One region of the Paeniglutamicibacter sp. ZC-3 genome, then DNA from elsewhere that is predicted to be linked to it. Evidence: predicted binding sites of a transcription regulator. Region 1 holds the regulator's gene; each other region holds the start of a gene.
The links. The regulator LexA, encoded in region 1, represses DNA repair genes until DNA is damaged. The targets are predictions, from matches to a motif close to TCGAACANNTGTTCGA.
Positions count from the first base shown of each region.

Region 1 (4,769 bases):
AGGGAGTGCCCACCGGGCTCATGGCCCGCGGCCTGAACGAGGACCAGGAAGCCGCGATCAACCAGATCGCCGAAGCCGCACGCGTGGTGCTCTCCGACTCCAAGCCCGAGGCCAACGCCCCTGCGGACGGGGGACGCCAGATGGCCCGTTCCCAGGTCATGTACCTGGTGGAGCAATGCACCAAGATGCTTGAAATGACCGAGGAGCGCGAGGTGATCTGGGCCTCTCGGCCCGGCCACTTCAGCCCCGGGGAGGGCTATGTCCAACCGGACGAGTCAAGCCAGCCGACTTTGATGGTTGCACCGCTCTCGGTGGCGGGAAAGCTCAGGGAAGGGCTCTTCGACGGCCGCACCGTCATCCTCACGAGCGCAACCCTGGCCATCGGTGCAGCCTTCGAGCCCGTGGCAGGATCCCTGGGCCTCGTGGGGGACGGGGCGCCGACCTGGAACGGCGTCGACGTCGGCAGTCCCTTCGACTATCCCAAGCAGGGCATCCTCTACGTTGCCAAGCACCTGCCCAAGCCCGGGCGCCAAATGTCCCAGGAGACGCTGGCAGAGATCGAGGATCTCATCAAGGCCTCCAACGGCGGGGCGCTGGCGCTGTTTACCTCCCGCCGCGCGGCCGAGGACGCTGCGGAGATCCTGCGCGCACGCCTGGACATCCCCATCCTGTGCCAGGGCGAGTCCAGCATGAAGGCGCTGGTCGACCAGTTCTCGGCGGAGCCCGATACCTGCCTCTTTGGGACGATGACGCTGTGGCAGGGCGTCGATGTGCCGGGCAACGCCTGCCGCTTGGTCATCATCGACAAGATCCCGTTCCCGCGTCCGGATGATCCGCTCTCCTCGGCACGCAGCCGCGATGTCGCCAAGCACGGCGGAAACGGTTTCATGGCCGTGGCCGCAAGCCATGCGGCGGTGCGTCTGGCACAGGGTGCGGGCCGCCTGATCCGCTCGGTCAACGACAAGGGCGTGGTCGCGGTGCTCGACTCGCGCCTGGCCACCGAACGCTACGGAACGTTCCTGCGGGCATCCCTGCCACCGCTGTGGGCAACACCGAACAAGGCCACCGTTATTTCCGCGCTCGAAAGGCTCAGCGAGGGCTGAGTACGTTGCCTTGACGGCATCCCGGTCGCGGGAGATGTGCAGGGTGCGCAAACAACAGCGAGGGCCGATCCGATGATCGGCCCTCGCTGTGTTGCGGGATGAGTAGTGGCTGCGGACCTAGACGGAGCGCATGACCGATACGACCTTGCCCATGACGGTTGCGGCGTCACCAAGGATCGGTTCGTATCGGGAGTTCTGCGGCAAAAGCCAGGTGTGGCCATCGCGCTGGCGGAAGGTCTTCACCGTGGCTTCGTCCTCGAGCAAAGCGGCGACGATGTCGCCGTTGTTCGCCGTCGGCTGGCGTCTCACGACAACCCAGTCGCCGTCGCAGATGGCGGCATCGATCATGGAGTCGCCGCTGACCTTGAGCATGAAGAGCTCGCCATGCCCCACCAGCTGGCGCGGCAAGGCGAAAACGTCCTCGATCGCCTGGTCGGCCAGGATCGGTCCGCCGGCGGCAATGCGCCCCACCAGGGGGACCATGGCGGTGTCCGCGGAGGTTGTCAGTTCCGAGACGTTCATGCCGTTGGCTGCCCTGAGATCCGACTGGCCCTCTACCACCTCGAGCTTGGCCTCGCTCTTGAGCTGCAACGGCAGCAGGATCTCCATGGCGCGCGGGCGGCGCGGATCGCGCCTGATGTAGCCAAGTTTCTCGAGCTGGCTGAGCTGGTGGGTCACGCTCGAGAGGCTGGCAAGTCCCACGGCGTCCCCGATTTCACGCATCGACGGCGGGTAGCCGTTGCTGCTCACGGAGCGCTGGATGGTCTCCAGGACCTTCTTCTGGCGAATGGTCAGGCTCTTCGCGTCGCGTCGAGGGGTTCGTTGTTCGGTCGTCATTGTCAATGCCTCATCCCGATCGTCGCCGGTTGCCCGCGCGTGCCGCAAATTGTCGGTGTGGGTTGATGTAGTAAATACATCGCTTCACAACCGACATCCTAGTAGACAAAGTCACTGCTTTCAAAGATTTGTTCGAACAGATCTGGACACGTGTCGTCGAAAAGTGCTAGAAATAAGATACGCACTACGAACACATGTTCGAAAGATGCGTTCGAATAATCGTCACGTGTTCGACTCGGCGCCCGAGGGTCCCGGCCGACCACGTGAATTCAGAGGAAAGGCAAAGACGTGGCAAACACTGCTTTCTCGGCCCCGCTCCACCTTGTAACATCCAACGACTATCTGCCCGAATCCCAGCCAACGCTGGCACCCCTGCGGCTCACCCGTCGCGGAAAGTTCGTGTTGATCGGGCTTCCCATCTTCGTGGTGAGTGCCGCAGCACTGATGCTCCTGGGCCTGTTCCTTTCCCCGGCCAACGCATCGGCGGAAGTGCCCCTGGGCGTTGACGCGGTCAGCGTCACCGTCATCGAAGGGGACACGCTGTGGGGGATTGCCCGCGAGTTCGCTCCGCAGCTCGAGCCCCGCGATGCGGTTCAACAGATCGGCGACCTCAACAACCTCAACAGCTCGGTGCTGCACCCCGGTGCCGAACTCTTCGTTCCCACCGGAAGCTAGCCCCCGCACCGGCGCTCCCATGGGCGCCGATACAAGGCATTGCGAACCGATTATTACCCTCTGCGCCGGCGAAGATTCTTGGCCCCACCTGCCACCGCCGTAGACTTGGCCCGTGAATGAACGGCTAAATCGCCTGGCAAATCTGCCCCTGCGAGAAAATCTTCAAGGTCTCGAACCCTACGGTGCTCCCCAAATTGACGTACCGATTCAGTTGAACGTCAATGAAAACACCCACCCGCTACCCGCGGAAGTGCATCGCGCCATTGTCGAAGAAGTCTCCGCGGCCGCCGTGGGATTGAACCGTTATCCCGACCGTGAATTCACCGAATTGCGTGAACGTCTTGCCGCGTTCCTGGGCCACGGGCTCGAAGCGGACAACATCTGGGCAGCCAACGGATCCAACGAAGTGCTCCAGCAAATCCTGCAGGCCTTCGGCGGGCCGGGCCGCACCGTCCTGAGTTTCCCTCCCACCTACTCCATGTATCCGCTGCTGGCAGCCGGGACCGACACCACCTACGTTGCGGGAATCCGTTCCGAGGACTATGGACTTTCGGCGGAGGATGCGGCGGCACAGGTTCGTGAGGCCGCGCCGAACATTGTCATCCTGTGTTCGCCCAACAATCCCACCGGTACCGCGTTGGGACTCGACGTCGTCGAAGCCGTCTACGAAGCCGGCCGGGCCAGCAACGCCATCGTGATCGTTGACGAGGCCTACGCGGAGTTTGCCCACACCGGGACGCCTTCGGCGTTGTCCCTGCTGCCCGATCGCGAGCGGCTCATTGTCTCGCGCACCATGTCCAAGGCCTTCGCCTTGGCCGGAGCACGCCTCGGCTACCTTGCCGCGGCCCCGGAGGTCACCGACGCGATCCGCCTGGTGCGCCTGCCGTACCACCTTTCGGCGGTCACCCAGGCGACCGCGAATGCGGCGTTGAAGCACTCTGACATCCTGCTGGCCAACGTCGAGGCCATCAAGGTCCAGCGGGACCGGATCGTCAACGAGCTCACGCGCATGGGGCTGCGCCCTGCCTCCAGCGATTCGAACTTCGTGTTCTTCGGGGGAGTCAAGGACACCAAGGCCATCTGGGAGGGCCTGCTGGAGGCCGGAGTGATCATCAGGGATGTCGGGATTCCCGGCCACCTTCGGGTCACCGCGGGCACCGAGGACGAAACCACCGCATTCCTTGTCCGTCTCGAGGAACTGCTCGATCAGGGTCCTCACACGCACTCACGCTAAACTTGGTGGGGTGGCGCTGGACGCGGCGGGCGAATTTCACGAAATGCCCGGTCGCGCACGAGCCAGCCGCCGCACCACATCCTCGTCTCAACGCCTGATCTAAAGGAATGTGCATGTCTGCCGAAAAACTCACGGGTCGTCGCGCTCGCCTCGAACGCATCACCAGCGAGTCCTCCGTCTTTGTCGAACTTGATCTGGACGGCACCGGCCGCTCGGAAATCAGCACCGGCGTCCCGTTCTACGACCACATGCTGACCGCGCTTTCGAAGCATTCGCTGATCGACCTGACGGTGCGCGCCACCGGAGACATCCACATCGACGTGCACCACACCGTCGAAGACACCGCCATCACCATTGGCGAGGTGCTGCGCACCGCCCTGGGAAACAAGGCGGGCATCACCCGCTTCGGCACCGCCTATGCCCCGCTGGACGAGGCTCTGGCACGCGCCGTTGTCGACATCTCCGGGCGCCCCTACCTGGTCCACGGCGGCGAGCCCGCAGGCCAGGAATACCACCTGATCGGCGGCCACTTCACGGGGTCGATGACCCGGCACGTCTTCGAGGCGCTGACCTTCCACGCCCAGATCTGCGCCCACATCGAGGTGCTTTCCGGACGCGACCCGCACCACATCGTCGAGGCCCAGTTCAAGGCATTTGCCCGCGCCCTGCGCGAAGCCGTGCAACCCGATGCCCGCATCGGCGACGCCATCCCGTCCACGAAGGGTGCGCTGTAGATGGCGGCCAAGACAGTCACCGTCCTTGACTACGGTTCCGGCAACGTCCGCTCGGCCGTCAGGGCCCTTGAGGCAGCCGGCGCCGAGGTCAAGCTCTCGGCCAAGCCCGAGGACATCCTGGAATGCGACGGGCTCTTCGTTCCCGGGGTCGGTGCCTTTGCCGCCGTCATGCAGGCACTGAAGGAC
Region 1 is NZ_JAOYTG010000010.1:54,469-59,237, reverse strand. Features, by position in the region: gene OIU93_RS11930 (ATP-dependent DNA helicase) at 1-1,103, shown strand, start outside; gene lexA (transcriptional repressor LexA) at 1,221-1,940, opposite strand; gene OIU93_RS11920 (LysM peptidoglycan-binding domain-containing protein) at 2,229-2,615, shown strand; gene OIU93_RS11915 (histidinol-phosphate transaminase) at 2,728-3,849, shown strand; gene hisB (imidazoleglycerol-phosphate dehydratase HisB) at 3,963-4,583, shown strand; gene hisH (imidazole glycerol phosphate synthase subunit HisH) at 4,584-4,769, shown strand, end outside.

Region 2 (4,769 bases), on a different contig from region 1:
GAGGCGTGTTTGAAGTCATGCTCCCCAGCATAGGCCCACGTGAGACCCGGGCAATAGGGCCCCGAAACAACAAATCGTCGTACATGCGTTCTAGTCTCCTCTTGTATAGAACAAAGTTTCTAATAAAATGGTTCAGTGCATGGGTGTGGCCCGCTGCCGCCGCCCACCTCTTCGGGGTGTGGCGGCAACGGGCACGTTTGTGCGAGGGGAAGGTGGCGAGCGAATGGGAATCTTTACCCAGTCGATCGAAGTTGACTGCACGCCGGCGGGGGTGCCGATTCGCCTGCGCTGGCAGGGTCGGGAATACAAGCTGGCGGCCGAGCCGGTGCGCTGGTTCGAGCGGCGCAAATGGTGGACCGAGGAATTGCGCGCCGAACGCGGACGCGGGCCGGGACTCGTGGACTATGAGGTCTGGCAATTGCAGGTCAAGCTCGCCGGCGTGGGGCCGCTGCGCACCTTTGAGGTTTCCCGGCAGGTTGAGACCGGCCGTTGGCGCATCATTCGCATGCCCGAGGCCTACCGGGAGAGCGCCTAGTGCGAAGGATCGGACCACAAGACCCCGCGCCGGTCACCGGGTTCGCGGCCGTGGACTCTGGTTGTTGGAGGGGCGAGGTGCAAGGCTAGGGAGCAGGCGCCTGGATGGCGGCCGCGAGGAACCTAACCACGGGAGTGCTCAGATGGAAGAAGTATTCGATGCGGCAATCATCGGCATGGGCCCCGGGGGCGAGGTCGTTGCCGATCGGCTGCTGACCGCCGGCAAGAAGGTCGTGGTCTTCGAATCCGAACTCATTGGCGGGGAATGCGCCTACTGGGCCTGCATTCCCTCCAAGACGATCCTGCGTGGACCTGAGGTGAACATCGAGGCCGACGGCGCCGCGGGTGCCTCCTCGAGCACCCTGGACTGGGAGAAGGCCAGGGACTACCGCGACTACATGGCTCGACACCTCGATGACAGCGCCCAAGCCGAGGGGTACTCCCGGCGCGGGGCAACGGTGGTGCGCGGGAAGGCCTCCATCTCGGGTCCCGGGCACGTGGTGGCCAACGGGGAACAATACCTGGCACACCACATCATCATCGCCACCGGGACCTCGCCCTCAATTCCCGACTTCCCCGGGATCGGCGACATCACCGCCTGGACCAACCGCGAGGTCTATACGCTCGACACGCTGCCCCACTCGGTGGCCATCGTGGGCGGAAGCGCAGTGGCCCTGGAAACGGCGTTCTTCCTGTCCGGATTCGGGGTAGAGGTCACCGTGCTGAATCGCAGCGCGCGGCTGCTGGGTCGCGAGGAGCCCGAGGTTTCCGCGCTCGCCGAAGGGTACCTGCGCGAGCGCGGGGTCAAGGTCATGGCCAACAGCTCCGTGGCCGTCGGGCGGCGCGGGGACGATGGAAGCAGCATCCTGGCGTTGCGCGAAGGCGGAGAGGTCGTGGCCGACGCCGTCATCTTCGCCACCGGGCGCACCCCGCGCACCGAGGGCCTGGATGTGGCCACGGCGGGGGCGACCCTCGATGGCCGCGGCAACGTGCGGGTTGACGAGCATTGCTGGGCGGCAGAGGGGCTCTGGGCCATCGGGGACGTCACCGGGATCATGCCCTTCACCCACGTGGCCAAGTACCAGGGGCGCATCGTCGCCGACTGCATCCTGGGCGGGGACCGAAACGCGAGCTATGACGGGATCCCGCGCGTGGTGTTCGCTGCCCCGGAAATCGCCGCCGTGGGCCTCACTCGCGAACAGGCCGAGGGGCGCGGGATCGACGCGGTGTCCATCCAGGTCAACCTGCCCGAGGCGATCGCCCGGCCGTGGACTTACGAACAAGACCCGCACGGGGACCTTGGCATCCTGGTGGATCGGCATCGCAGGGTCCTGGTCGGAGCCTGGGCCATTGCCCCGCAGGCCAGCGAATGGATCCACCAGGCGTCCATGGCCATCAGGGGCGAGACCCCGCTGAGGGTCCTGCGCGACGCGGTGCCGCAGTTCCCCAGCTATTCCGAGGCCTATCTGGTGGCCCTCGACAGGCTCGGGGCCGCCGAGGGGATCTAGCCCCGGGGCCGGGGTGGGCATTCTCACCGGAATAATCCCGCCACAGGTCAGTGGCGGGATCTGGTTGCCTGTCCACCGTGATTGCGCAGTGGGGTCGTTCCGGGACTTGAATCGAACACACGTTCTAATATGATGGTGTCATCCCTCCAGCGGGCGCGGTGCCCACCCGGACCCCAAGCCCAAACACAGCCAGGCCCCCTCTCGGGGCGCATGGAACAAAGGTGGAGGAGCGGGAACAGGCAAGGAGGGCACACCGGCATGGGCTTCACCCACCTGCACGTCGCCTCGGCCTTCAGCGCACACTACGGGGTTTCCTGGCCCGAGAACCTTGTCGCCGCGGCGCTCGCCGACGGGGCGGACGCCCTGGCCATCACCGACCGCGACGGACTCTACGGAAGCGTCAAGCACCTCAAGGCCTGTATCGAGCACGGAATCGACCCCATCCTCGGGGTGGACCTTGCCATCCTTGAACCCGCACCGCCCCGGGCCGCCCACGGCAAGCCCCTGCCCATGCGCACGGCCGGACGCATCGTCGCCCTGGCCAGGGGGCATGACAACGGCGCAGGGTACGCGGCACTCTGCCGCCTGGTCACCGCAGCACACCAAAAAGCCCCGGCGACGGCTGCGCCCCAGGGCCACATCGGCATCACCCGCGAGGAACTGGCCACCCATGCACTGGGCCCGCAGGGGGAGGTGCTGCTGACCATCCTGCTGGGGCCGGGCTCCGACATCGGCCTGGCCACCGGACACCGCCACTACTCCCAGGCGCGCACCGCCCTGCACACCTGGCGCAGCCTGCTGGGGCCCGAGGCACTGCGGGTGGAGATCACCACCCACCTGAACAACCCCGGGGACAGGCTCAGCACCGCACACGCCATCCGCATGCTGCGCTGCGCCGCCTCCGCTGACATCGCCCCCATCCTCACCAACGCCGTGCGTTACACGGACCCCGACGGGGCTGCAACCGCCGACGTCCTGGACTCCGCGCGGGCGCTGAGCTCCCTGGAAACCCTCAACGACATCCAACCCAACGGGCAGGGCTGGCTCAAGCCCGCCGGGCACATGCACCACCTCGCCACCGAAATCGCCCGCTACGCCTCCGACTCCACCCTGGCTGCCACCCTGCTGCGCAACACCGCCGCGCTCGCCGACTGGGCACGGATCGACCCGGTCCCCGACACCGGATGGGGAATCCCCGTGGTCCCCGAGGCACACATCATCGGCATCACCGCCGAACCCGACAGCGAACTCGCCGCCCGCGCGGAAGCCGGAATCACCCGGCTGCTCCCCGCCGATGCCAACGACCCCGCGCTGCGCCACCGACTCCAGGCCGAACTGTCCACCATCTCCGACCTCGGCTTCGCCCCCTACTTCCTCACCGTCGCGGAAGTCAGCTCCATGATCACCGGGATGGGGATACGCTCCGCCGCCCGCGGGTCCGGCGCCTCCTCACTGGTCAACTACCTCATCGGCATCAGCCAGGTGAACCCCCTGGCCCACGACCTGCTCTTCGAACGCTTCCTCTCCCGCGACCGCGCCACCCTGCCCGACATCGACATCGACGTCGAATCCGCCCAACGCCACAACATCTACCAAAAGATCTTCGACCGCTTCGGGCACCGACGCGTCAGCCTCATGAGCATGCAAAACGGCTACCGCGCCAGGGGGGCTGTACGCGACGCCGGCCAGGCCCTTGGCATGGAGGAGGAAGACATCGACGTGATCGCCAAGCAGCTCTGGCGCTTCTCCGCCTCGTCCTTCCGCGAAGCCCTGGAGGAAAAACCCGAACTCGCCCCCTTCGCCGACCGCCTCGGCACCGAAAAACAGCTCGACCTGCTCGTGGACCTCACCGAACGCCTCGACAGGCTGCCCCGCCACATCTCCATGCACCCCTGCGGCGTCATCCTCTCCGACGCGCACCTGCTCGAACGCACCCCCGTGGAACCCAGCGGGATCGGGCTGCCCATGAGCCAATTCGACAAGCACGACATGGACCCCATGGGCATGCTCAAGCTCGACGTGCTGGGGGTGCGCATGCAATCGGCCATCACCTACGCCCTGGAGGAAATCCAGCGCCTCCACCCCGACGCACAGGCAGTCGCCAAGGCGGGGGGACACCAGGGAGCCAAGCCCGGGGAAATCCCCGACTACATCCTGCCCAACGGCGCCATCGACCTCGCCCTGGTCCCACTGGACGACGAACCCACCTTCGAACTCATCCGCTCCACCCACACCCTGGGCTGCTTCCAGATCGAATCACCCGGACAGCGCGAACTCATCGGCAAGCTCGCGCCCAGGGAATTCAACGACATCATCATCGACATCTCCCTCTTCCGCCCCGGACCCATGAAATCCAACATGGTCAAGCCCTACCTGGAAAACCGCCACGGATTCGCACCCGAAAAATACCCCCACCCGGATTTGGCACCCGCGCTCGCCGAGACCCACGGGGTCACCGTCTTCCACGAACAGGTGCTGCGGATCTTCCACGTGATGACAGGCTGCGGGCTGGCCAAGGCCGATGTCTACCGCAGGCTGCTGGGCAACCCGAAGGCGGAGCCGGCGGTGGAGTCCCTCTTCCGCTCGCGGGCACTGGGGCGCGGCTATTCCCTGGAAGTCATCGACGAGGTCTGGCACACGCTGGCGGCCTTCGGGTCCTTCGGGTTCTGCAAGGCCCACGGGGCGGCCTTCGCCGTGCCCACCTACCACTCGGCCTGGCTCAAGGCC
Region 2 is NZ_JAOYTG010000003.1:112,165-116,933, reverse strand. Features, by position in the region: gene OIU93_RS05110 (VOC family protein) at 1-19, opposite strand, end outside; gene OIU93_RS05105 (hypothetical protein) at 224-535, shown strand; gene OIU93_RS05100 (NAD(P)/FAD-dependent oxidoreductase) at 678-2,042, shown strand; gene OIU93_RS05095 (DNA polymerase III subunit alpha) at 2,301-4,769, shown strand, end outside.
Region 2: a site for LexA is predicted at 2,154-2,169, ahead of OIU93_RS05095 (DNA polymerase III subunit alpha). Genes of this name have one in related genera too.

Region 3 (4,769 bases), on a different contig from region 1:
AGGGACTTTCTGGCCAAACCCCGACCGCGCAGGCGTTTTGGCCTGCGAATGTCCTCTGAATCCTGGCGCGCGCCGGCGCGGGGCATTGGCCGGCACCTATTCCGCGTCGTCAGCGTCGAGCTCGAAGCTGGCCTGCCCGGCAAATACGGCATCGGCGGGCATCCGGAGTCCCAGGTGGCTCCAGGCCTCCGCGGTGGCGATGCGGCCCCGCGGGGTTCGCCCGAGGAGGCCCTCGCGGACCAGGAACGGCTCGGCGACGGTCTCCACCGTCTCGGTCTCCTCGCCGACGGCAATCGCGAGTGTCGAGAGGCCCACCGGTCCCCCGCCGAACTTGGTGCACAGGGCATGGAGCACTGCACGGTCCAGGCGGTCCAGACCGCGGGCGTCGACCTCGTACATGTCCAGGGCGGCGGAGGCTGCGCGGGCGTCGATGCTTTCGAGCCGGTTCACCAGCGCCCAGTCGCGCACCCGGCGCAGCAGCCGGTTGGCGATGCGGGGGGTGCCGCGCGAGCGGGAGGCGATTTCGTAGAACGCCGCCGAGTTGACCTTCAGCGAGAGCATCATCGCCGAGCGGCGCAGCACCAGCTCGAGTTCCTCGACGCTGTAGAACTCCAGGTGGCCGGTGAAGCCGAACCTGTCGCGCAGCGGCCCGGGCAGCAACCCGGCGCGAGTGGTGGCACCGACCAGGGTGAACGGGGGAAGCTCAAGCGGAATCGCCGTCGCGCCGGCACCCTTGCCCACGATGATGTCGACCCGGAAGTCCTCCATGGCCATATAGAGCATTTCCTCGGCCGGGCGGCTCATCCGGTGGATCTCGTCCAGGAACAGCACCTCCCCCTCGGTGAGCGAGGAGAGGATGGCGGCCAGGTCGCCGGCATGCTGGATCGCCGGGCCGGAGCTGATGCGAAGCGGCGCGTTCATCTCCGCGGCAATGATCATCGACAGCGTGGTCTTGCCCAGGCCAGGCGGGCCCGAGAGCAGCACGTGGTCTGCGGTGCGTTCGCGGATCTTGGAGGCCTCGAGCACCAGCGAAAGCTGCTGGCGCACGCGCGCCTGGCCAACGAAGTCGTCCAGGTTCTTGGGGCGCAACGCCGCCTCGAGCACCCGCTCCTCGGGTTCCGAGCCGGCGTCGGTCAACGCACCGGTTTCTGCCATGGCCTACTCCTAGTTTCCCGGCCGGTTGCCACGCCCCAGGGAACGCAGCACCGCCCGCAGGATTTCCGGCACGCTGCCGCTTGCAACGATTTGCGGGTCGTTCTTGGTCAGGGCGTCCAGGGCCTTGACCGCATCCTTCTCCGTCCAGCCCAGGCCGGTCAGCGCCTCGAGGACCTGCGGTTCCCAGGACCTGGCGGCCACGGGGCTGCCTGCCGGCACCGGGGCCCCGGTGGGGACGAGCTTGCCGTTGAGTTCCAACACGATGCGCTCGGCGCCCTTGGGTCCGATGCCCGAGACCTTGGTGAAGGCCTTGGTGTCCTTGGTGCTCGCGGCAATGCGGACCTCTTCGGGGGTGTGCACCGAGAGGATCGCCAGGCCGGTGCGCGGCCCGATGCCCGAGACCCCGGTGAGGACCTCGAAGACCTCGCGTTCGTCCCCGCTGGCAAAGCCGAAGAGCGTCATCGAGTCCTCGCGCACCACCATGGAGGTGTGCACCAGCGCTTCGCGGCCCACCTGCAAGGTGGCCAGCGTCTGCGGGGTGGCTTGGATCAGCATGCCGAAGCCGCCGACCTCAATGACCGCATTGTTCAGGTTGACCTGTTGCGGCACTCCTCGCAGCGTACTGATCATGTGGGCGTTCCTCCGTGGTACCGGGCCGCGCGGAAGTTCGTCGAACACGCCAGCCATGCGAATATATCTACGAACAGCTTACAGGTTCGGGCGGCGCCTCCCGCGGAGGCGCCGCCCTCCGGGCTACCGGGCCTTGACCGAACGGGCCTTCGCTTCGGCGGCGATCCATGCGCGCTGGGCGGGGGTCAGCCCCGAAGACCCGCCTGCGGGGCGTGAGCCCGAGGCGGAGGCGGCGGCACCGGCGGCACCGAATGCGGCACCGCGCCAGCCGTGCGTGATGGCCAGGGCCGCGGCGTCTGCCGCGTCGGCGGGCGACGGAGGCGCGTCAAGGCGCAGGATCTTGGCCACCATCTTGCCCACGGCGTCCTTGTTGGCTCCTCCGGAGCCGGTCACCGCGGCCTTGACCTCGGTGGGGGTGTGCAGCGCCACCGGTATGTTGCGTCGTGCCGCGGCAACGATGACGACTCCCGAGGCCTGGGCGGTGCCCATCACGGTGCTCACGTTCAGCTGGCTAAAGACCCGTTCAAGGGCCACCACATCGGGTTTGTGCTCGTCAAGCCACGCATCGATACCGTCGGCGATGGCCAGCAGGCGCGCATCCAGCGGTGTGCCCGGCGGGGTTCCAACGACGCGCACGTCGATGAGCGTGGCACGGCGGTTGGGTTCGACGTCGACCACGGCCAGACCGCAACGGGTCAGTCCGGGGTCGACGCCAACCACTCTTAAGGGCATGGAAAAGGACTAGTCCTGTTCGAGTTCTGCCATGACCTCGGCACTGATGTCGGCGTTCGAGTAGACGTTCTGGACGTCGTCCAGTTCCTCGAGCGCGTCGGCCAGCTTCAGGAACTTGCGGGCCGAGTCGGCATCCAGTTCCACCTGCATCGAGGGAACGAATTCGATTTCGTCGCTCTCGTAGGCGATGCCGGCTTCCTCGAGTGCCGCAACAATGGCGCGCAGGTCGGTGGGTTCAGAGTGGATCTCGAAGGATTCCCCGGCTTCCTTGACCTCGTCGGCACCCGCGTCGAGCACTGCCATCAGCACGTCGTCTTCGGTCAGGCCGTTCTTCGGCAAGCCCACGACGCCCTTTCGGGTGAACATGTAGGCCACGGATCCGGGATCGGCGATCGATCCACCGTTGCGGGTGATTCCCAGGCGGACCTCGGAGGCAGCGCGGTTCTTGTTGTCGGTCAGGCACTCAATGAGCAACGCCGAACCCTGCGGGCCGCGGGCCTCGTAGATGATCTCGGTGTAGTCAATGACCTCACCGGTCAGGCCGGCGCCGCGCTTGATGGCGCGATCGATGTTGTCGCTGGGGACCGAGGTCTTCTTGGCCTTGGATACCGCAAGTTCAAGGCCCGGGTTTCCGGCCATGTCGGCGCCGCCCGCGCGGGCGGCGACCTCGATGTTCTTGATCAGCTTGGCGAAGGACTTGGCACGCCTGCTGTCGAGGATAGCCTTCTTGTGTTTGGTGGTAGCCCATTTGGAGTGGCCGGACATGCTTACGCGTCTCCTCTGATCATTTGGATAAAGAGTTCGTGGATCCGACGCTCTCCGCCCACCTCTGGGTGGAAGGAGGTCGCCAGCAAATTTCCCGAACGTACTGCAACAATTCTATCCACCCGAAGCCCATCCGCGCCCAAAGGCGTGTTTTCGGCGGGGACCTTGGCCAGTACTTGCACCTTTTCACCCACGCTTTGGACCCACGGCGCTCGGATGAATGCCGCCCGCACCGGTGCTGTCACCCGGTTCGGGTCCTGGCTTGGGAGGGACTCGAGCCCGCGGATCGCCAGGTCCACCTCGAAGGAGTCGACCTGGCGCCCGAAGGCGTTGCGCTTGACCACCATATCGATTCCCCCGAAACTTTGCTGGGGTTCGCCTTTGAGGTTGCTTGTCGGGTCGGCGATGGTGTCGGCCAGCATGATCATTCCGGCACACGACCCGTAGACCGGGAACCCGTCGGCGATCCTGGCCTTGAGCACCTCGGCCACGCCGTACATGCGCGAGAGCTTGTCGATCACCGTTGATTCGCCGCCGGGAATGACCAACCCGTCAAGGTCTGCCAGCTCGCGCGGGGACTTCACCGGCAACGCCAGCGCGCCCAGTGAATCAAGTGCGGCCAGGTGTTCGCGTACATCCCCTTGCAGGGCAAGAACCCCAATACGTGGCGCCATCGTGGATCACTTTCTGGTTCGTGGAAATCAATGGTGGGTGGCCGGCGCACCGCGATGGAGCACGTGGACAGCTCAGCGTAAACCCGGGCGGCCTTCCGGCAATATTTTGATGACGCTCTCGGGCGCGTCGGACGGCTACGGCTGTGGCAACGACCACATTTTCGCGCCATCGGTGCGTGCGTTCATGGAGTTCACGGTGTCGGTGGTGCGCTTGAGCGAGGCGCTGTCCTGGCGCTTGGTGGTGCAGGGTTCCCCGTCGGCGGCGGGCAGCGCGCACCACCGCAGCGGGTCCTGCTTCATGATGTGCGGTGCCCACGCCAGCTTCCCGGGACTCCAGCTTTTCCCGGTGCGCACGAATTGCATTTTCACCGTGAGGCCCTCTTGGTTCAGCACCGTCCTGGTTGCGTGCTTGGCCACCGAATTCCCCAGTCCGTAGACGATCCAGGTGCCCTGGTGCTTCTCGATCGGCAGGACCGAGTGGGTGTGGTGGGAGTAGATGAAATCGAATTCTCCGCTCTCGGCCAGCGAACGATTCAGCGTGATTTGGGATGCGGTGGGCTCGCTGCTGTATTCGGCCCCATCGTGGAGCGCCGCCATGACGATGTCGGCGCCGGCCGCCCGTGCGGCCTTTGCCTTGGAGACCAGCGAGGCCTTGGCGATGTCGTCCACCCGCCACGGAGCATCCTCCGCGACCCCGTTGAGCGAGAAGGTGCCGGCTATGACGGCCACCCGTGCGCTACCGACCTCAACCATCAACGGCTTGGCTGCCTCGGCTTCGCTGCGGTACGACCCGGTGGAGACCAGCCCCGCCGC
Region 3 is NZ_JAOYTG010000003.1:89,978-94,746, forward strand. Features, by position in the region: gene ruvB (Holliday junction branch migration DNA helicase RuvB) at 97-1,155, opposite strand; gene ruvA (Holliday junction branch migration protein RuvA) at 1,165-1,785, opposite strand; gene ruvC (crossover junction endodeoxyribonuclease RuvC) at 1,909-2,517, opposite strand; gene OIU93_RS05015 (YebC/PmpR family DNA-binding transcriptional regulator) at 2,527-3,282, opposite strand; gene pdxT (pyridoxal 5'-phosphate synthase glutaminase subunit PdxT) at 3,285-3,956, opposite strand; gene OIU93_RS05025 (CapA family protein) at 4,092-4,769, opposite strand, start outside.
Region 3: a site for LexA is predicted at 1,843-1,858, ahead of ruvA (Holliday junction branch migration protein RuvA). Genes of this name have one in related genera too.